Regions from separate parts of the Limnohabitans sp. 2KL-3 genome, predicted to be linked through region 3. Evidence: predicted binding sites of a transcription regulator. Region 3 holds the regulator's gene; each other region holds the start of a gene.
The links. The regulator sigma-54, encoded in region 3, starts transcription at its own class of promoters, with help from an activator protein. The targets are predictions, from matches to a motif close to TGGCANGNAANCTGCTTT.
Positions count from the first base shown of each region.

Region 1: the regulator sigma-54 is predicted to act here: its motif matches at 1,375-1,392, upstream of glnA (type I glutamate--ammonia ligase).
Region 2: the regulator sigma-54 is predicted to act here: its motif matches at 4,273-4,290, upstream of pedF (cytochrome c-550 PedF).
Region 4: the regulator sigma-54 is predicted to act here: its motif matches at 1,427-1,444, upstream of AMM41_RS03335 (urease subunit gamma).

Region 1 is NZ_CXON01000003.1:464,538-470,002, reverse strand. Features, by position in the region: gene AMM41_RS06935 (EI24 domain-containing protein) at 1-303, shown strand, start outside; gene AMM41_RS06930 (competence/damage-inducible protein A) at 326-1,150, shown strand; gene glnA (type I glutamate--ammonia ligase) at 1,438-2,853, shown strand; gene AMM41_RS06920 (hypothetical protein) at 2,973-3,539, shown strand; gene glnL (nitrogen regulation protein NR(II)) at 3,536-4,600, shown strand; gene ntrC (nitrogen regulation protein NR(I)) at 4,636-5,465, shown strand, end outside.
Region 2 is NZ_CXON01000001.1:198,337-203,801, forward strand. Features, by position in the region: gene AMM41_RS00885 (TonB-dependent receptor family protein) at 1-457, opposite strand, end outside; gene AMM41_RS00890 (c-type cytochrome) at 641-964, opposite strand; gene AMM41_RS00895 (PQQ-dependent sugar dehydrogenase) at 1,053-2,336, opposite strand; gene AMM41_RS00900 (substrate-binding periplasmic protein) at 2,672-3,574, opposite strand; gene pedF (cytochrome c-550 PedF) at 3,748-4,179, opposite strand; gene AMM41_RS00910 (sigma-54-dependent Fis family transcriptional regulator) at 4,617-5,465, shown strand, end outside.
Region 3 is NZ_CXON01000004.1:276,952-282,416, forward strand. Features, by position in the region: gene AMM41_RS08350 (SPOR domain-containing protein) at 1-350, shown strand, start outside; gene AMM41_RS08355 (thiol:disulfide interchange protein DsbA/DsbL) at 402-1,043, shown strand; gene lptA (lipopolysaccharide transport periplasmic protein LptA) at 1,171-1,818, shown strand; gene lptB (LPS export ABC transporter ATP-binding protein) at 1,815-2,573, shown strand; gene AMM41_RS08370 (RNA polymerase factor sigma-54) at 2,611-4,152, shown strand; gene AMM41_RS08375 (THUMP domain-containing class I SAM-dependent RNA methyltransferase) at 4,166-5,465, shown strand, end outside.
Region 4 is NZ_CXON01000002.1:208,823-214,287, forward strand. Features, by position in the region: gene urtA (urea ABC transporter substrate-binding protein) at 1-1,262, opposite strand, end outside; gene AMM41_RS03335 (urease subunit gamma) at 1,488-1,790, shown strand; gene AMM41_RS21735 (hypothetical protein) at 1,809-1,979, shown strand; gene AMM41_RS03340 (urease subunit beta) at 1,987-2,292, shown strand; gene ureC (urease subunit alpha) at 2,294-4,012, shown strand; gene ureE (urease accessory protein UreE) at 4,082-4,765, shown strand; gene AMM41_RS03355 (urease accessory protein UreF) at 4,755-5,444, shown strand; gene ureG (urease accessory protein UreG) at 5,441-5,465, shown strand, end outside.

The sequences.
Region 1 (5,465 bases), on a different contig from region 3:
GGCTTGATGGGTGCTGCACCCAGTTTGGTGTGGGCCTCGGGGGCGCTGTTTGCAGCCGCTTTTGTGATTTTGGTGCCCATCGCCATTTGGATTTACACCTTGGTGTTTGCATTTTCCTCACTGTGGTTTGCCCATTTTGTGCTGTTGGCCTTGCACCAGTTGCGCAGCGAGCCACCCTTGGACGACTTGGCCGGTTCCATGCCCTTGGCGCCGACTTCACCACACAGTTCTGCGCGTTTTGGAAATTCCGAGTTCAAGCCGGTCCATGATGTGACCGATGTCCAGGCCCGCGCCGCTGATTGATCCACTCTGAAGGATTTGACCCATGACCTCCACAAGCCCAGTTTTTGGCCTGATCATCATTGGCGATGAAATCATGTCAGGCAAACGCCAAGACAAGCACATGCCCAAAGTCATCGAGCTGATGTCTGCGCGGGGCCTGAATTTGTCGTGGTCTGAATACGTGGGTGATTCACCCGAGCGCATCACGGCCACCCTTCAAAGGGCGTTTGCATCATCGGATGTGGTGTTCAGTTGCGGCGGCATTGGTGCCACACCCGACGACCACACCCGCCAGTGTGCCGCTCAGGCTTTGTCTGTGCCCTTGGCCTTGCACCCGCAAGCCAAGCTCTTGATCCAAGAGCGCATGCAAGACACGGCCAAAGAGCAGGGCACGGTCTACGACCCTGATCGGCCAGACAACGTCCATCGACTGAACATGGGGGTGTTTCCGCAAGGCGCAGCCATCATCCGCAATCCCTACAACAAGATCCCTGGTTTCAGTTGTCTGGGGGCCGGAGGTGGGGCGGTGCACTTTGTGCCGGGTTTTCCGGTCATGGCGTGGCCCATGATCGAGTCGGTTCTGGACAGCCAATACAGTGCTTTTTTTCGACAGGGCGCCTATGTCGAAAAATCCGTGATCATTTTGGGGGCCATGGAGGCCACGCTCACACCTTTGATGGAGTCGATTGAGGTTGCGCATCCCGGCGTCAAAGTGTTCAGTTTGCCCAGTGTGGATCATCCTCAATGGGGCCGTCACATTGAGTTGGGGGTCAAAGGTGAACCGGATTTGGCCGATGCGGCTTACCGAGCACTGCGTGAGGGGCTGTCTTCCTTTTCTTTGACGTATGGCCCTGAATTGGTGCGATAAATTTATTTGCACCAAATAAGTGCATTTATGCATCGTTCGGGTGCATTGATGTCGCCCCGTTGGGCGTCTCTGGAACCCGTTTCGGGGCAACAGTGACTGATCGAGGCCCTGTTCCTCAAGCCGGGTCCCTTGTGATACTGGCTTTTTTCCGAGTGATGCAGGGCCAATGGGCTCAGCTCAAGGCACAATTGCAGCTTGTTCAAATGTGGTTGACTGAGTCAAGTTGGCACAAAAACTGCAAGAACTCTGTGTTAGCTTTTTAACCCCTTTCCATTCAGGAGAATTTGATGGCCAAGACCGTCGCAGACGTGATGAAGATGGTGAAAGAGAACGAAGTCAAGTTCGTTGACTTCCGTTTCACCGATACCCGTGGCAAATGGCAGCACATCACTGCGCCCGTGTCGCAGTTTGACGAAAGCAAGTTCGAAGACGGTCAAGCTTTTGACGGCTCTTCCATCGCTGGCTGGAAAGGCATCGAAGCCTCCGACATGCTGTTGATCCCTGACGCCAACAGCGCCTTCATTGACCCCTTCTTCGAAGAAGTCACTCTGGTTTTGATCTGCGACGTGATCGAACCCACCGACGGCAAAGCCTACGAGCGTGACCCACGCTCCATTGCCAAGCGTGCTGAGACTTACCTCAAGCAAGCTGGCCTGGGCGACACCGCTTTCTTCGGTCCAGAACCCGAATTCTTCTTGTTCGACGACGTGCGTTGGAGCACCGAGCCGAACAACACCTTCTACGCCATCGACGAAGCCGAAGCCCCATGGAACAGCGGCACCAAGATGGAAAACGGTAACAGCGGTCACCGCAACCGCGTCAAGGGTGGCTACTTCCCAGTGCCTCCCGTGGACAGCACGCACGACATGCGCAGCGAGATGTCTTTGATTTTGGAATCCATTGGCATTCCGGTCGAAGTGCACCACCACGAAGTGGCTGGCGCGGGTCAGTGCGAAATCGGTACACGCTTCTCGACCTTGGTTGAGCGTGCCGACTGGACCCTGATGCAAAAGTACGTGATCCACAACGTGGCCAACGCGTATGGCAAAACCGCCACCTTCATGCCCAAGCCTTACGCTGGCGACAACGGCTCCGGCATGCACGTTCACCAGTCCGTCTGGAAAGACGGCAAGAACCTGTTTGCGGGCAACGGTTACGCTGGTTTGTCTGAATTCGCCCTGTTCTACATCGGCGGCATCATCAAGCACGCTCGCGCCCTGAACGCGATCACCAACCCTGGCACCAACAGCTACAAGCGCTTGGTGCCTCACTACGAAGCGCCAGTGAAATTGGCTTACTCGGCCAAGAACCGCTCCGCTTCGATCCGCATCCCCAACGTCGCCAGCGACAAGGGCCGCCGCGTGGAAGCCCGCTTCCCCGATCCATTGTGCAACCCATATCTCGGCTTTGCTGCCTTGTTGATGGCGGGCCTGGACGGCGTGGAAAACAAGATCCATCCCGGCGAAGCAGCGACCAAAGACCTGTACCACCTGCCTCCAGAAGAAGACAAGTTGGTGCCCACTGTGTGCTCTAGCTTGGACCAAGCTCTGGAAGCCCTCAACGCTGACCGCGCTTTCTTGACCAAAGGCGGCGTGTTCACCGATTCGTGGATCGACGCTTACATCGACTTGAAGATGCAAGAAGTCAACCGCGCTCGTGTGGAAGTGTCTCCCGTCGAGTACGACATGTACTACTCGCTGTAATCCGGCTCATGCACGGATTGCACAGCGCAGTGCAAAAAAAGGACGGCTGAGGCCGTCCTTTTTTTTGATTCAAAATGACAGTGGCCAAGATGGCCGGTTTTGCTTGCAGGAGTTTGTCCATGATGCATTGGCGTTTTCTTGAGGGACATCGGGTCAAGTGGGTAACGCTGTGCTTGGCTTGGGTGTTGAGCATGGTGGGCGCTTCAGCTCAAGCTCAAGCGGTGATTTACCGGTGTGGCCAGGAATACACCAATGCACCACGCAGCACCACCCAATGTGAACCCTTGTCCACACAGGCCATCATGGTGGTTCCCGGAACACAGCCGTCAGGCACCGCCTTGGCCGCACGCCGCCCTGTGGTGCCCGATGTCGCCCCAGTTCAGCCTGAGCGCACCAAATCAGAGCCTGCGCGGGCCGTGCCACCGGAGCAAGCTGAGCGCGATGCGCAAGCCCGCACCCTGGTGGTTCAGGAGTTGGAAAAAGCCCGGCAGCAGCTTCAGCAACTGACGCAGGAGTACAACGAGGGTGAGCCTGTCAAATGGGCTGCAGAGGCTCGCAACCATCAAAAATACCTGGACCGTGTGGCCTCACTCAAAGCGGCCATGGCGCGAACAGAACGCGATATCGACAGCTTGCAACGTGAACTGGCCCGTCGCCCCCTGTTGGCCAGGACCACCACGCCATGAACAGTCCTGTGTCCCGATTTCTGGCTTTGGACCTGCTGGCCACGCCCGTGGCCGTGCTGGACGGTCAAGGCATGGTTCGCTTTGTCAATGCCGCTTTGGAAGACGCGATGGGTTTGTCGCGGCGCTCTTTGTTTGGGGTTTATTTGCCCGATTACTTTGTGGATCCCCAGCCCATGGTGACGGCCTTGGTGGGGGCGCAGTCCAATGAGTTTGCAGCCTTGCGATACGAGGCGCAGTTGCGGCGAATTTTGCACAACGACGCTTTGCCCGTGCATGTGATTTTGGCGCCGTCAGATCAAACCGATGAAGTGATTGTGGAGTTGCTGCCCGTGGAGCAGCAAACCCGTCAAGAGCGTGAGGAGCGCTTGTTGGAGCAAGCGCAGGCCAACAAGGAGTTGATTCGCAATTTGGCCCATGAGATCAAAAATCCCTTGGGGGGGATTCGTGGCTCTGCCCAATTGCTGGAGATGGAGCTCGACAGCAAAGAGTTGTCGGAGTACACCCAGGTCATCATCCGAGAAGCCGATCGGCTGCAAACGCTGGTGGACCGTCTGTTGGCACCTCACCGCCGCCCTCATGTGGTCAGTGATGTCAACATTCACGAAGTGTGCGAACGGGTCCGAACCTTGATCTTGGCCGAGTTTCCAAGGGGTTTGAAAGTGCTGCGGGACTACGACATCTCGATTCCCGAGTTTCGCGGCGACCGTGAGCAGTTGATTCAGGCGGTCCTCAACATTTCTCACAACGCGGCGCAAGCTTTGCATGAGCGCATTTTGCAAGGCGATGCGCAAATCACGCTCAAGAGCCGGATCTTGAGGCAAGTCACGTTTGGCAAGCAGCGTTATCGCCTGGCATTGGAATTGCATGTGATTGACAACGGGCCTGGTGTACCAGACTCGATCAAGGACCGAATTTTCTTCCCGTTGATCTCGGGGCGTGAAGGGGGGTCTGGCTTGGGGCTCACATTGGCGCAAACCTTTGTTCAGCAACACCACGGCATGATCGAGTGTGACAGCGAGCCCGGTCGTACGGATTTCAAAATTTTGATTCCGTTGCCCTGAAGCTCATGCCTGTGAACAATGAAAGCGCCACGTTGATGAAGCCAATCTGGATCGTAGACGATGACCAATCCATTCGCTTTGTGCTTGAAAAAGCACTCTTGCGAGAGGGTTTGCCCACGCGCAGTTTTACCAATCCACGAGAGGTCATGAAGGCCCTGGAGTCTGAAGGCGACAGTGCCGGGCCTCAAGTCCTGGTCAGTGACATTCGCATGCCAGGCGGCTCTGGCCTGGATTTGCTGGCGGCCATCAAGCAGCGCATGCCCGGCTTGCCCGTCATCATCATGACCGCCTTTTCCGATCTGGACAGTGCTGTGTCGGCTTTTCAAAGCGGTGCGTTTGAATACCTGCCCAAGCCATTTGATCTGCCCAAGGCGGTTGAGTTGATTCGCCGTGCAGTGGGCGAGAGTCAACGCGAGGATGTGGCCGAAGAAAAAATGGTCGATGCCCCGGAGATGTTGGGCCAGGCCCCTGCCATGCAGGATGTGTTTCGCGGCATCGGTCGCTTGGCGCAAAGCCATGTCACGGTGCTCATCACGGGCGAGTCGGGTTCGGGCAAAGAGTTGGTGGCGCACGCCTTGCACAAACATTCGCCGCGTGCCCATCAACCCTTTGTGGCCATCAATACGGCAGCCATTCCCAAGGACTTGCTGGAGAGTGAACTTTTTGGTCATGAGCGGGGTGCTTTCACGGGGGCACAAGCTTCGCGGCGTGGACGGTTTGAGCAGGCCGATGGCGGCACACTGTTTCTGGATGAAATTGGAGACATGCCTTTTGACCTGCAGACCCGGCTGCTGCGTGTGTTGTCCGATGGCCATTTCTACCGCGTGGGTGGACACAGTGCCGTCAAGGCCAATGTGCGCGTGAT
Region 2 (5,465 bases), on a different contig from region 3:
CGCTGCCCAAAGGAAAATTGGCCGCCTGGCCCGAGCCATCCGGCGCACTGGCCGGGATGCCGTCGACAAACAGACGCACGCCGCGCACTCCAAAGGTGGCGCGGGCACCGTAGCCGCGCACCGAGATTTGCAGGTCCTGAGCGTAGTTTTGCCGATTGCGGATCACCAAACCGGGCACACGACCCAAACTTTCAGACAGATTGACTTGCGCTTGACCGTCGCGCAGCTCATCGCCTTCAACCATATCGACCGAACCTGCCCCACGCCACAAACCGCCAGCGCTTCGCTCTGCGGTCACGACCATCGGCGACAAAGCCCCAGCATCCGCCAGCGCGGCAGATGGAGGGACCGATTGCGCTTGCGCGCCAGCAGCGCACAACATTGCAATGGCCCATGCCACGGGGGCCAGTTGGAGAGAAGAAGCCCGCTGCGCAGATCGGGGGGATGGATAGTTCATGTGTACTGCATTCATGATCGTATGGTGTTCAGTGGGGTTGACGCTCAATGTCACCATTGCGCGGTCTCGAAATGGTGTGTTCCAAACTGGGTGACCTGGGCCACCATGGCTTTTGTCCTCTTTTGTGACAGACAAGACTTGCCGAAATTGAATGCATGAAATATGCCCGCTTGCCCTTGAGACTCAACGGGGTTGTCCGACTTCGATCGGAATTGAGGCGTACCAAGCGGCCAGATTCTCAATTTCTTTGTCGGTCAACGGCTTGGCCATGACCGCCATGACCTCATTGGCACGTTTGCCACTGCGGTATTGCTTGAGCTGCTCTTCGATGTAGATGGCCGGTTGTCCGGCCAAGTGCGGCGCATTGGGCATGCTGGACAAACCCAAGGCACCATGACAGGTCACGCACATGCCGGCCTTGACCTGTCCGGCTTTGGCATCGGCCGCCTGGGCCTGAAAAGCCAGACCCAAGCACAGGGCCAGCACCACACCCAGCCCCTGAAACATTCTTGCTTTTGCTGAAAACATCTTCAACCTTTTCGCTCTTTGAAAAAAAGGCACCCGCAGACTGCGGGTGCCTTCAGGGGTCACGGCATCAGTTGCCGTAGGTCACGCGGTAGATCGCACCAACGTAGTCGTCAGAGATCAGCATGGAGCCATCTTTCATGACGGCCACATCGACTGGACGACCGATGTAGGTGCCGGTTTCAGGGCTCAACCAGCCTTCGGCAAACACCTCGGACTTGTCGGCAGTGCCGTCAGCCTTGAGCGAGACAAAGTTGATGAGCGCACCGCTGGCGGGGCTGCGGTTCCACGAACCATGCGAAGCGACAAAAATGCCACCACGGTACTTGGCCGGGAATTGCTTGCCTGTGTAGAAGGTCATGCCCAGCTGCGCTTGGTGCGCCGGGAATTCGATCTGGGGGAACACGGCGTTGGCTGGTGGCTTCATGTCTTTCAGGTCAGGCGCAGCAGCGGAACCCGCCACCTTGAACTTGCCATTCCAGTAGGGGTAACCAAAGTGCTCGCCCTTCTTGGTGGAGCGGTTCAACTCACCGGGTGGGACGTCGTTGCCCAGACCATCGGTCTGGTTGTCGGTCCACCACAAGGTGCCGTCTTTGGGGTTGAAGTCTTGGCCCACTGAGTTGCGACCACCAATGCTGAAGACCTCGCGGTCACCGCCACTGAAGGGGTCCATGCGCACGATGCCGCCAATGCCCAGGCGGTTGAACTCGTCGACCTTGTCAGCGGGCTGCACGTTGAACGGCTGACCCAGCGTGATGTACAACTTGCCGTCAGGACCGACGCGGCAGGTGCGGGCACCGTGGTTGTAAGACTCGTGCTCGGTCGGGATCAGCTTGCCCTGTGGCACCACTTCAATGACCGCAACGTCCGGGCCTTCGTAGAAGAATTCGGCAGCCGGGAAGTTCAGCACGCGGTTGTGTTCAGCCACGACCAGGAAACCGTCCTTGGTCCAGCACACGCCGTTGGGCACCTTGAAATTGAGCGAAGGGGCAAACGACTTCACTTCGTCGGCAACGCCATCGCTGTTGCGGTCCGTGACAGCCCACACGGTGGTTTTGCGGGTACCGACAAACAGCATGTTGGTCGAAGGTGCGATGGCCATGTGCCGCGCATCGGGCACCACGGCAAACAACTCGATCTTGAAGCCTTCGGGCATCTTGATCTTTTTCAGGTTGTTGCGGATCGCGTCGGCATTTCGGCCAGTTTGCGGCACCACGGGGATGTTCAGATCGGTCGTGGCGACCTTCATCTGCTTCATCGTGTTGAGATTGTCTTTGCCAGCTTGGGCATAGGCCCCAGTCGACAGGGCGGCTGCGAGCAATGCAGCACTGAGTCGGGTCATTTTCACGTTCATCTCCTGTTATTGATCTTTGGAATCGATCGGTTGACGCCATTTGAAAAGTCCCAAATGCAGGAACTTGGCATGCTCCAATTTAGGCCAAAGACTCGCACTCAACCTTGGTGAAAACCCTTCCAAAACCCATTTATGAGATGAAAAAAATTTGACCTTTTCTAAAAAAAATGTATGGAATTTTTGTCTCATCCGAGACTGACAAGCACTGCGGCGCTCAAACCCTGAGATGCGCTGCCCATCAGGTCTGACCAAGCCAAGCGACTCACACTGTGAGCGCAGGCAGGTTTTCGCCCAATGGGGCAGGCACTGGGTCAACAGCCGATGAACTCAAGCTTTCAAGGTGCCACCAGGGTCAAGCCCCGGTCGCGGTACATGGCCAACAGGCGGCCGTCGGCGCGGACTTTTTGCAAGGCGCTTTCCAGCGCCAGCGCCAGTTTCTTGTTGTTGGCATTCACGGCCATGCCGATGGGCCAACCGTTATCGGCCAAGCCTGGCAAGGTCAACTGGGTCAGTCCAAAGCCTGCAGGGGGCCGCCCCGAAGCGCGCAAAGCAGTTTCGGCTTGGGCACGGGTCACGTAAGCGGCGGCGGCTTCACCCTTGATCACGCTGTGTGCGGCGTCGATGCCGGAATTGAACATCTTGACCTGCGAGCGCAAACGCCCACCGCTGAAACCAATCAAGGTACTGGCCGCACCGCTGCCTCGCTCAGCGGCCAAGGGCAGGTCTTGCAGGTCCATGCCGGACTGAAGGGAGGGCAAACGGTCCAGGGCGTGAAACACCACCAGCACCTCGCGTGAATAAGGCGCAAATATCAGGGCTTGGCGGTTGTCCACCATGAGGAATTTGTCCACCGGCACATGCAGCATCACATCGGCCGGGCCATAGCCCAGGTAATGGCCACGCCACACCATGTTGCGCAGGTCATCGTTCATTTTTTCACCGGCATCAAAGGGCAACAGGCTGAGCTTGAGGCCCATTTCGGCGGCCAAAGCCTGCGCCAGCGCCACATCAACGCCCTCCATGTCTTGCCCCTTGCCGTCAGAGTAAGGCGCGTTGTCTTTGTACAAAGCCACCTTGAGGATGCCGCTGGCCCGCACTTTGTCGAGGTCAAACAGCTCTTGCGCTTGCGCCGGCGCTGCAACCAGGCCGCCACCCAGGCAGGCCGCCGCGGCTCCGGTCAGCCATTGGCGACGCGACAAACCTGTGTCTTCTGGGCTGCGCTGCAAAGGGGTGTTCATGGTGTCTCCTGAAATTTGTGGATTTGGAATGGGGGAATCAAGGTTGCAAGCCATGGGGCGCAGCGCGTCTTCAGGGGTGCAGTTCAGCACCTTAGGTTCGACATCGCTGGCTTCGGCTTCGGCGTTCTGTCGGGGCTAAAGCCACCGACCTACAGCCTGAACGGCCTGATGGCTTATTTTTCGCGGCGCGTTTCCAGATAAGTGCGGATGGCCCAGATGGCTTCCTGGCTCAAAGTCGCCTCAAAGGGGGGCATGTAGACACGGCCATCGCGGGTGCGGCCACGGCGCACGGTGGCCACATAAAACTCGTCCATTTCTGCCAGGCAGGCGCTTTTCTTTTGCGCATCGGCCATGCCGGTGCAATCGGCATCCATTTTGCGCAAGTCGGGGGCAATGCCGCCCGAAATGGCTTCCAGCCCGTGGCATCGTGCGCAGTTCTGGTTGTAGGCCGAGGTGCCAATGCGCAAGGCCTCTTTGGCAGCAGGACCTGTGCTGTACGGGTTGCTGGGCAACCATTTGCTGCCCAGTTGGGGCAGGGTTTTGGTGTCCACCGCTTGGGGGGTCACATCGCCATGGGCCCACGCAGCGGCCCCCAGCACGGTCATGGCCGAAGCCAGAAAGATGTTTCGCAGGCAAGAAAGGCGCAAAGAGCTGATTTTCATGGAATGAACTCGTAAAGTTGAAAAGGATGTCCTGACTTGGCAAATTGCGTGCCATGTTTTTACCCGCCACAGCGCCCCCCTGCAGTCACGAATGGCACAAGCGCGGGGTCACTTGTCACAGGGTGTGTTGCAAATGGTGACAGTTTTCAAGATTCAGCCCTGTCTCCCGCTGGATTTCATGGCTCTCACCCTTGGCCGAAGTTTTGCATGTGTCCAAAAACGACACACTTTGATCCCTGGGAGCTGTATTGCGTCAAGAAAATGAAAGCTTCAGGCCTGACCATGGCATTCCGACCGAATCCACAGACTCGGCCAACCTACAAGAATTAGACGAGGTCTACAGCGCCACCTGGGCGGTGATAGATCCCCTAGGAGACACCATGCTCAGCATGCCTGCACGCGCAGCGACCGTGGCCCATGGCCAAGGCCTGTATGCGCTGGACAGTGACCACCACCGCAGCGCGATCCTGCAATCGCACGGGCGCAGCCATTCTTTCGGGCTACAGGCTTCGGAAAAACCCGACTACTCCCAGCTGCAAGCCCCGGCCATTGCCAACGCCCGTGATGAAAACCGCCTGCTTTACCAGCACGCCAGCCCCGTCATGGAAACCCTGTACGAACAAATTGCCAACACGCACAGCATGGTGCTGCTGACGTCGAGCAACGGGCTGATCCTGCACTCGCTGGGCGATGCCGATTTTCTGGAAAAAGCCTCCCGCGTGGCCCTGATGCCCGGCGTGGAATGGTCCGAACAAAGCAAAGGCACCAACGCGATTGGCACCGCCCTGACCGAGGGCCAAGCCATGGTCGTGCATGGGAACGACCACTTTTTGCAAGCCAACCAGTTCCTGACCTGCTCGTGCACCCCCATCTTTGACCCCTACGGCAAGGTCATGGGCGCATTGGACGTGACGGGCGATCAGCGCAGCTACCACCAGCACACCATGGCGCTGGTGCGCATGTCGGCGCAAATGATCGAAAACCACATGTTTGCCAATGTGTTTCCCGACGCCATGCGGATTCACTTTCATAGCCGCCCTGAATTCCTGAGCACTTTGGTCGAAGGCATCATCGTCTTCACGCTGGACGGACGTTTTTTGTCTGCCAACCGCAGTGCCCAGTTTCAGCTGGGCCTGTCGGTCAATGCCATGCAGGCGCACACCTTCTCGTCACTGTTCAACCAGCCGATCTCGCAGTTTCATGACCGCCTGCGCCATGCCGCCGGGCAG
Region 3 (5,465 bases):
ACACGCCCAAAGCCGAGCCCCGCCCTGCCGCCGTGACTGCCGACCCCCTGGGTGATCTGGCCAAAGCCAAAACCACCTTGAGCACCCCCGTCACCAAAGCCAGTGCCAATGAACCTTTTGACTACTTGGTCCAGGCCGGGGCCTACCGCACCAGTGCCGACGCCGATGCGCAAAAAGCCAAACTCGCCATGTTGGGCATGGATGCCAAAGTGTCTGAGCGCGATCAAGGCGGACGCATCGTTTACCGCGTCCGGATGGGGCCTTTTGAAGACAAAAATGCTGCAGAACGCGCACGGGCCAAAATGGATGCCAACGGCATTGACAACACGCTTGTGCGATTGCAGCGTTGACATGACATGAACACCAGCGCCCAAAGGGTCGCTGAAACCCAAGGAGCCTTGATGAAACGTCGCTTTTTTTCCACCGCCTTGCTGTCCACAGCCGCGTTCTTGGGCAGCTTGCCTGCCTGGGCGCAGCAAGCTTTCAAATCGGGCAAGGACTACATCACGCTCGACAAGCCATTGGCCACCGATGCGGGTGCCGGCAAAATTGAAGTGCTTGAATTCTTCTGGTACAGCTGCCCTCACTGCAACGCTTTTGAGCCCCAATTTGCGCAATGGGCAAAAAATGCCCCCAAAGACGTGGCCGTGCGTCGCATTCCAGTGGCCTTTCGCGAAGACTTCGCCCCGCAACAACGCCTTTACTTCACGCTCGAGGCCATGGATTTGGTTGAAAAAATGCATGTGCGCGTGTTCACCGCCATCCACGGCGAAAAACTCATGCTGAACACCGACGCGGCGGTGCTGTCCTGGATTGAAAAGCAAGGCATCGACAAAGCCAAGTTCAATGAAATTTACAAATCATTTGGCGTGGCGACCAAATGCAAACGGGCGGTGCAACTGCAAAACGACTTCAAAATCGAAGGCGTGCCCTCTTTGGGCGTAGCGGGTCGCTATTACGTTGATGGCACCTTGGCTGGCAGCATGGACCGCGCCCTGAAGGTGGCCGAATCCCTCATCGCCCAAACCCGCACGGCACGCTGAGGCCGCCCCCAGCCTGAGGATGGGTGCTCGCACAGCATCCATCCCGGGTTTTTCTTGGGCCACGGGCGTGCTGGCAGCCGATCGTCAAGGCTTGGGCCTACAATCGAACGATTGTCCAGCAAGATTCATGCCCTCCACATTCCACACCCCTTTTTTGACCGTCGTCTTGAGCGCCATGCTCATGGGCCTGGGCGGGTTGAGCCTGCCTGCATGGGCTGAGAAAGCTGACCGCGACAAGCCCATGCACATTGAAGCCGACAGCATGCGGCACGACGACAACAAACAACTGACGCAATTCAACGGCCAAGTGGTCGCCACCAAAGGCACCCTGGTGTTGCGGGCCGACCGCATGGAAGTTCAGCAAGACAGCCAAGGCAAACAAGTGGCCCGCTTGTGGGCGGCCCCCAATGAACGGGTGTTCTTTCGTCAAAAACGCGAAGGTCTGGAGGAATTCACCGAAGGCGAGGCCGAAACCCTCACCTATGACAACCAAGCCGATGTGGTCACCCTGGTCAAACGCGCCGAAGTGCGCATGCTTCGTGGCACCGTGGTGGCAGACCAAATTCAGGGGCAAACCATTGTGTTCAACAACACCACCGAAGTGATTCAGGTGGATGGCCGGACACAAGACAGCCCGAACGCCCGGGACCAGCGTGTGCGGGCCACCTTGACGCCTCGTCAAAACCCATCGGCCCCTGCGGCCGCTCCAGCCCAGACCGCACCGCGTCCCGTTTTGCGCAACAGCCCTGGCCTTGCCACGCCATCCAAACCATGAGCCAGGCCCCGTTCACCAGCCGCCTGGAAGCCCGGCACCTCAAAAAAGCTTACGGCAGTCGCAAAGTGGTGCACGACGTGTCGGTGCAAGTCGACAAAGGTGAAGTGGTCGGTTTGCTGGGCCCCAATGGCGCAGGCAAAACCACTTCGTTTTACATGATCGTGGGCTTGGTCAGCGCCGACGGGGGGCAAATTCTGATCGATGGGCAAGACGTCACGCGCATGCCGATTCACAAGCGCTCACGCATGGGCTTGTCTTATTTGCCACAAGAAGCCTCGATTTTTAGAAAACTGTCCGTGGCCGACAACGTGCGGGCCATTCTTGAGCTGCAAACCGATGGCCAAGGCCGCCCTTTGGCCCATGCCGAAATCGAAAAACGCCTGAGCGAACTGCTGGCCGATTTGCGGGTGGACCACCTGCGCGACTCCCCCTCGGTGGCGCTGTCGGGCGGCGAGCGCCGCCGCGTCGAAATTGCCCGCGCCTTGGCCACCGACCCGCGCTTTATTTTGCTGGATGAGCCTTTTGCCGGCATCGACCCGATCGCCGTGATCGAGATCCAGCGCATCATCGCCTTCCTCAAGCAACGCGGCATTGGCGTGCTCATCACCGACCACAATGTGCGCGAGACCCTGGGCATTTGCGATCACGCGTTCATCATCAGTGAAGGCCGCGTGCTGGCCGAAGGCACACCCGAGGAAATCGTGGCCAATGCCGATGTGCGCCGGGTGTACCTGGGCGAACACTTCCGCATGTGATGCACCCATCCCAACGCCTTGACACGAAAGCACAGCCATGAAGCCCGGCCTGTCGCTGCGCATGTCCCAGCACTTGGCGCTCACGCCCCAGCTGCAACAATCGATCCGCCTGCTGCAACTGTCCACGCTGGAGCTGTCGCAAGAGGTGGACCAGATGCTGGACGAGAACCCGTTTCTTGAACGCACCGAGGAAGAAGCGCCTGCCGAAGCCTTTGGTCTGGACCAGGCCGACACCCACGTCAGTTTGGGCGACCGCGTGAGCGAAAGCGCCAGCAGCGCCAGCAGCAGCGAGGACAACGCCAACGAAGCCCGTGACGAAGCCGTGACCGATGTGGCCGAAAGCTGGGACGGCGACGGCAGCGTGGACATGCGCCCCGACGACAGCGAATGGGGCGGCGACGCCACCCCACGCCAAAACAACGGCGAAGAAACCGCCGACGCCATCGACCTGGCCGGCAGCAGCGGCTCTCTGACCGACTTTTTGCACCGCCAGGCCTTGTCGTTGCGCTTGTCCGAGATTGACCGCGCTGCGCTGCGCTTTTTGATCGAGTCGCTCAACGACGATGGCTACCTGACCGACACCCTGCCCGAACTGGCCGCCAGCCTGGCCGGCACTGACGACCTTGAACAAATCGACGAGCTGGTGCACCGATTCACGGTGGCGCTGGGCTTGCTGCAATCGCTCGAACCCGTGGGCGTGGGTGCACGCGACTTGGCCGAATGCCTGCGCATCCAGGTCAAAGCCTGTCTGCAGGACTCCCCCGACGACGAAGTGGCCCAAGCGGCACTGGCCATCTGCGCCCAGCCGCTGGACATGCTGGCCAAGCGCGACTACAAGCGTTTGGCGCTGGCCTGTGGCTTGAGCGAAGCCGTGGTCAAAGCCGCCATTCCCTTCATTGCCCGGCTTGAACCCAAACCGGGCCGGCCCTTTGTGCAGGCCGAGCGCAACATCATCATTCCCGATGTGCTGGTGGTCAACACCAGCAAAACCGGCACACCCAAATTTCGAATCCAGCTCAACCCCGACGTGATGCCCAAGCTGCGTGTACACGACATCTATGCCAACGCCCTGCGCGGCGGCAAGGGCGACAGCCACGCGGGCTTGCAGCAACGTCTGCAAGAAGCCCGCTGGTTCATCAAGAACATCCAGCAGCGCTTTGACACCATCTTGCGCGTGTCCACCGCCATCGTCGAGCGACAAAAGAACTTTTTGACGCACGGCGCTCTGGCCATGCGCCCACTGGTGCTGCGCGAAATTGCCGACGAGCTGGGCATGCACGAGTCCACCATCAGCCGTGTGACCACGGCCAAATACATGTCCACGCCGCAAGGCACGTTTGAGTTGAAGTATTTCTTTGGCTCGGGCCTGGGCACCGACAGCGGCAGCGCCGCGTCGAGCACCGCCGTGCGGGCGCTCATCAAGCAGTTTGTTGCGGCTGAAAAACCCGCCAAACCCCTGTCGGACAACCAAATTTCCGAGATGCTGAAAGAGCAAGGCATCGACTGCGCACGTCGCACGGTGGCCAAGTACCGCGAAGCCCTGAAGATCGCGCCCGCCAACCTGCGCAAAACCCTTTGAGAAGACTTTCCCCGTGAATTCATTGAACCTGTTCATGCCCTGCGCCGCTGGCGTTGAGGGCTTTTTGGCCGACGAGGTCCACGCCATCACCGGCCTCACGGGCCACGACCTGATGACCGGGCGCGGCGGCGTGATGGCCCGCGCCTCGTGGCGCGACGCCCTGCGCATCAACCTGCACAGCCGCCTGACCCAGCGCGTGCTGGTGCAGCTGTCGGTCACCGATTACCGCAACGAAAACGACCTGTACCGCGCAGCCAGCGAAGTGGCTTGGGAAATCTGGTTCACGCCCAAGCAAACCTTCAAGATCGACATCACGGCGCAGCACAGCCCACTGACCAGCCTGAACTTTGCGGCGCTCAAAATCAAAGACGCGGTAGCCGACCGCTTTCGCGCCAAGCGCGGCGAGCGTCCCAGCGTCGACACCAGCTGGCCCGACGTGCGCATCTACGCGCACCTGACCCCCGAAACGGCCACGCTCTACATCGACACCTCGGGCGAGCCGCTGTTCAAGCGCGGCTGGCGCACCGACAAGGGCGATGCGCCTTTGAAAGAAACCCTGGCCGCCGCCATGATCGCGGCCAGCGGCTGGGACGCCACCGTGCCCCTGTACGACCCCTGCTGCGGCAGCGGCACCATCCCGATCGAAGCGGCGCAAATCGCCTGCGGCATCGCCCCAGGTTTGCAACGCCGCTTTGGCTTCGAGAAATTGCTGCCCTTCCAGAACCACGTCTGGCAAGGCCTGATCGAAGAAGCCCGTGACCTGGAACACGAACCCACCGCGCCCGTCTTTGGAAGCGATGTGGCCTTCCGCATGGTCGACTTTTCGGAGCGCAATGCCGAGCGTGCTGGCGTGTCCGGCGTGATCGAGTTCCGAGGTGGTGATGCGCTGCAACGCATGCCCCCCAGCGAGACGCCCGGCGTCATGCTGCTCAACCCGCCCTATGGCGAACGCATTGCCGCAGCGGGTGTGGCCGGGCGCGGGCGCGAGAACTTCCAGCCTGGTGCGCTGGCAAGCTCCAGAGCAGCCGCCCCAAGCCACCACCGCGAGACTGCTCAGACCGACGACGGAGGCGACTTCTTTGCCCAACTGGCCAGCCACTGGAAGAAAAACTACAGCGGTTGGAGCGCCTGGATGCTCACGCCCGACCTGAAGCTGCCCAGCAAAATGCGCTTGAAAGAATCGCGCCGCGTGCCCATGTGGAACGGCCCCATCGAATGCCGTCTGTTTCGCTTTGACATGATCAAAGGCAGCTTGAAGCGCGTGCCTGGCGACGGCACCCAGAGCCCAGCGGGCACGCCCGGCCCCGACGTCT
Region 4 (5,465 bases), on a different contig from region 3:
TCGTCAGGCTTCTTGTCGTTGCCTTCAATGAAGGGGCTCCATGGCTTGGCCTTGACGGGGCCAGGCGTCTTCCACACCACATTGAACTGGCCATCAGCCTTGATCTCGCCGATGAACACCGACTTGTGCAGGTGGTGGTTTTTCTCGTCCATCTTGCTGGTGATGCCGCTAGGAGCCTTGAAGGTTTGTCCGGCCATGGCTGCAATCACTTTGTCGGTGTCGGTGGACTTGGCTTTTTCAACCGCTTGCTTCCACATGTTGATGCCGATGTAAGTCGCTTCCATCGGGTCGTTGGTCAAAGGCTTGTCTTTGTGACCTGCGATGTTTTTGGCCTTGGCGTAAGCCGCCCACTTTTTGGTGAACTCGTCGTTGGCTGGGTTCTTGATGGACATGAAGTAGTTCCATGCCGCCAAGTGACCCACCAAAGGCTTGGTGTCCACGCCACGCAGCTCTTCTTCACCCACCGAGAAGGCCACCACAGGCACGTCTTTGGCCTTCAAGCCTGCATTGCCCAGTTCCTTGTAAAAAGGCACGTTGGAGTCACCGTTGATGGTGGACACCACAGCGGTCTTGCCACCGGCAGAAAATTTCTTCACATCGGCCACGATGGTTTGGTAATCTGAGTGACCAAACGGGGTGTATTTTTCATCGATGTCTTTGTCAGCCACGCCTTTGCTTTTCAGGTAAGCACGCAAGATTTTGTTGGTGGTGCGGGGGTACACATAGTCGGTGCCCAGCAAGACCCAGCGCTTGGCGCCGCCGCCTTCTTTGCTCATCAGGTAGTCCACGGCAGGAATCGCTTGCTGGTTGGGCGCAGCGCCTGTGTAGAACACATTTTTTGACAGCTCTTCGCCTTCGTATTGCACGGGGTAGAACAGCAAGCCGTTCATTTCTTCGACCACCGGCAACACCGATTTGCGAGACACCGATGTCCAGCAACCGAAGATGACCGAGACCTTGTCTTGACCCAGAAGCTGCTTGGTTTTTTCAGCGAACAAAGGCCAGTTGGAAGCCGGGTCCACGATCACGGGCTCGAGCTTTTTGCCGAGCACGCCGCCCTTGGCATTGATCTCATCAATGGCCATGAGCACGGTGTCTTTCAACACGGTTTCAGAGATGGCCATGGTGCCCGACAAGCTGTGCAGCACGCCGACTTTGATGGTGTTGCCCGCTTGCGCTTGGGCTTGGTTTGCAAAACTCAGGCTGCCAGCCACAATGGCTGCAGCAGTTGCGAGGGCTTTAAGATTGCCACGGCGGTTCATCATGTGATCACTCCAATCAGGAAAGTAAATGGATTCAAAAAAGGGCGGAGCGCTTGCAACGCTGCAATTCCTCTTGCAATCACCGTGCCAACTTTTCAAAATGCAGGAATGCACCAGAACATGCCTGAGCGACTTCCTAGGGAAATCACACAGTCCCTATAAAGAGGCATGCTCTTTGCTACATTGATGTTCAGCTCGCCCAACACATTCAAAGCACGCACCAAAATGGAACTCACCCCTCGCGAAAAAGACAAACTGCTGATCTTCACGGCGGCACTTTTGGCCGAACGCCGCAAGGCACGTGGCCTCAAACTCAACTACCCCGAAGCCATCGCGCTGATCAGCGCTGCTGTCATGGAAGGCGCACGCGACGGTAAGACCGTGGCTCAACTCATGAGCGAAGGCCGCACCGTTTTGACGCGTGCCGACGTCATGGATGGCATCGCTGAAATGATCCCCGATATCCAGGTCGAAGCGACTTTTCCGGACGGCACCAAATTGGTGACCGTGCACCAACCCATTGTTTAAAAACACCCAGGAGCTGTCATGAAAAAATTTGCATTCACTTTGTCTTTGGCCTTCACACAGCTGGCCAACACCGCCTTGGCACACGATGGGCACGGCCTGAGTGGCACCCATTGGCACGCCACCGATGTGCTGGGTTTCATCGCCATCGCCGCGGTGCTGGCGGTGGCTGTTTATTTCGGCAAGAAGTGAGCCCCGCATGACCCCCGGAGAACTTTTGATTGACCCCGGTCAGCACGCGCTGAATGTGGGCCGCCGCACCTGCACCCTGGTGGTGCAAAACGCCAGCGACCGCCCGATTCAAGTGGGCTCGCACTACCACTTTGCCGAAACCAATGGTGGCCTGAGCTTTGACCGGGCCGCGGCACGAGGCATGCGTCTGAACATCGCGTCGGGGACCGCGGTGCGCTTTGAACCCGGTCAGCAACGCACCGTCGAATTGGTGGACTATGCGGGAGACCGTGTGGTGTACGGCTTTCGCGGCTTAACGCAAGGGAAACTCTGACATGGCCCACATCGACAAACGCGCTTATGCCGAAATGTTCGGCCCCACCGTGGGCGATCGCGTCCGACTGGCAGATACGGCCTTGGTGATCGAGGTTGAAAAAGACTTCACGCTGCAAGCCGGTGGCTACGGCGAAGAGGTCAAGTTCGGGGGGGGGAAAACCATCCGCGATGGCATGTCGCAATCGCAAAGAACGAACGCCGAAGGTGCGATGGACTGCGTGCTCACCAACGCGCTCATCATCGATCACTGGGGCATCGTCAAAGCCGACATCGGCCTGCGCGGCAACCGCATCGCCGCCATTGGCAAAGCGGGCAACCCTGACACGCAGCCGGGTGTCGACATCATCATCGGCCCCGGCACCGAGATCATCAGCTGCGAAGGCTTGATCGTCACCGCAGGCGGCATTGACTCACACATCCACTTCATCGCGCCCCAACAGATCGACGAAGCGCTGGCCAGCGGTGTGACCACCATGCTGGGCGGCGGCACCGGCCCGGCCACCGGCACCTTTGCCACCACCTGCACGCCTGGCCCTTTCAACATCGAACGCATGATGCAGGCGGCCGATGCCTTTGCGATGAACATTGGCTTTCTGGGCAAGGGCAATGCCAGCTTGCATGCCGCACTGCACGAGCAGATCAGCGCAGGTGCGATTGGCCTCAAGCTCCACGAAGACTGGGGCACCACGCCTGCGGCCATCGACAACTGCCTGAACGTGGCCGAAGAAACCGACACGCAAGTCGCCATCCACACCGACACGCTCAACGAATCGGGCTTTGTGGAAGACACCGTGGCGGCCTTCAAAGGCCGCACCATCCACACCTTCCACACCGAAGGCGCGGGCGGCGGGCATGCCCCCGACATCTTGAAAGTGGTGGGCGAAGCCAACGTGCTGCCGTCTTCGACCAACCCCACACGCCCCTACACCATCAACACGCTCGACGAGCATGTGGACATGCTCATGGTCTGCCACCACCTGGACCCAGCGATTGCCGAGGACCTGGCTTTTGCAGAAAGCCGCATCCGCAAAGAAACCATTGCGGCCGAAGACATCCTGCACGACCTGGGCGCCATCAGCATGATGAGCAGCGACAGCCAAGCCATGGGCCGCGTGGGCGAAGTCATCATCCGCACCTGGCAGACCGCGCACAAGATGAAGCAGCAGCGCGGCAGCCTGCCCGGCGACACCGATCGCCACGACAACGCCCGCGTCAAACGGTACATCGCCAAGTACACGATCAACCCCGCGATTGCGCACGGCATCAGCCACGAAGTGGGCAGCATCGAGGCTGGCAAGTGGGCTGACTTGGTGATCTGGAAGCCCGCGTTTTTTGGCGTGAAACCGGCGCTCATCATGAAGGGCGGCTTCATCGCGCTGGCCGCCATGGGCGACCCGAACGCGTCCATCCCCACACCGCAGCCGGTGCACTACCGCCCCATGTTTGGCAGCTATGGCGGGGCGCTGTCGCGCGGCTCGCTGACTTTTGTCTCGCAAGCGGGTTTGCAGGCGGGCGTGGGTGCACGTTATGGTCTGCAAAAAACCTTGTCGGCCGTGAAAAACATCCGCAAAGTAGGCAAGCGCGACATGGTCCACAATGACTACGCGCCCCGCATGGAAGTCGATGCCCAAACTTATGCGGTGCGTGCCGACGGTCAATTGCTGGTGTGCGAACCAGCCACCAGCCTGCCCATGACTCAAAGGTATTTTCTTTTTTGAACATGCCAGACCATTGACCCCCTTGCATTGCAACCCCTTGATCGCCACGAAGCCGTGGCTCCTACACTGATGCTCCTCTGCTCCAAACTCATGCCCCAAGGCCGTGGCCTGGCCCGCGTGCTGATCCAACGTGCCTGCACCATCACCCTGGACTGGGACACCCGCCAGAAAAGCCGCTTTGATGCGACCGACAGCGCAGGCCGTGCCCTGGGCATCTTTTTGCCCCGAGGCACCGTGGTGCGCGGCGGCGATGTGCTGGTGGCCGAAGACGGCTCGCTCGTGCGTGTGCAAGCCGCACCACAAGCCGTGCTGCGCATCACCGCCTGCACCGAGCACGGATCGCCCTTTGACCTGACCCGCGCCGCGTACCACTTGGGCAACCGGCATGTACCCATCGAGCTGCAACCCGACCACCTGAAGATCGAGCCCGACCATGTGCTGGCCGACATGCTGCGGGCCATGCACATGACGGTGATCGAGGTTTCTGAATCTTTTGAGCCCGAAAACGGTGCATATGGTGACCACGGTGGGCATGCCGGTCACGGACACTCACCAGCTCATGGCCACGATCACCCACACACCGACAACGCCGCAACTGCCGAGCCGCATGTGCATGGCCCAGATTGCCAACACGGGCATGCAGCACCTGCTTCAAGCCCGGCAGTGGCCAAGCGCATTCCTATCGGCATCCCAATCCGCACCGTGCAAGCCGCGCCCCATGTGCACGGCCCCGACTGCCAGCATGAGCACTGACACCGCGCCTTCGGGTTTGCTGCAACTGATCTGGCTCGCATCGCCAGCGTTGCCCATCGGCGGCTTTTCGTATTCCGAAGGCCTGGAAGCCGCCATCGAGCAAGGCCTGGTGCACAACGAAGCCAGCGCCACCGATTGGGTGGTGGACCAGCTGCATCTGACGCAGTCTCGCGGCGACATGGCGGTGCTGGCACAAGCCATTCCAGCTTGGCAGCGCCACGACACCGCCCGCCTGCAAGCGCTGAACGACTGGGTCATGACCACCCGCGAAACCGCCGAGATGCGGCTGCAAACCGAGCAAATGGGCCGCTCTCTGCTCGACTGGCTGCGCAACCTGCAGCAGGCCAGCCACGCGCAACTGCAGTTTTGCGCCAGCCTACCTGTGACCTACCCGCTGGCCATGTCCTTTGCTTTGTCCCTGGCCAATACGCCACTGGACCAAGCCCTGCAGGCTTATGCCTTTGGCTGGGCCGAGAACATGACCCAGGCGGCACTCAAGTCCGTGCCCTTGGGCCAAAGCGCAGGCCAACGCATGCTGGCGCGGCTGGCACGAGAAATCCCTACGGCCGTGCAAACGGCCATCGACCTCAGCGACGACGACCGCCAGGCCTTCAGCCCCATGCTGGCCATCTTGTCGGCACGCCACGAAACCCAATACTCCCGAATTTTCAGATCATGACTTCTGCACTGCACCACATCC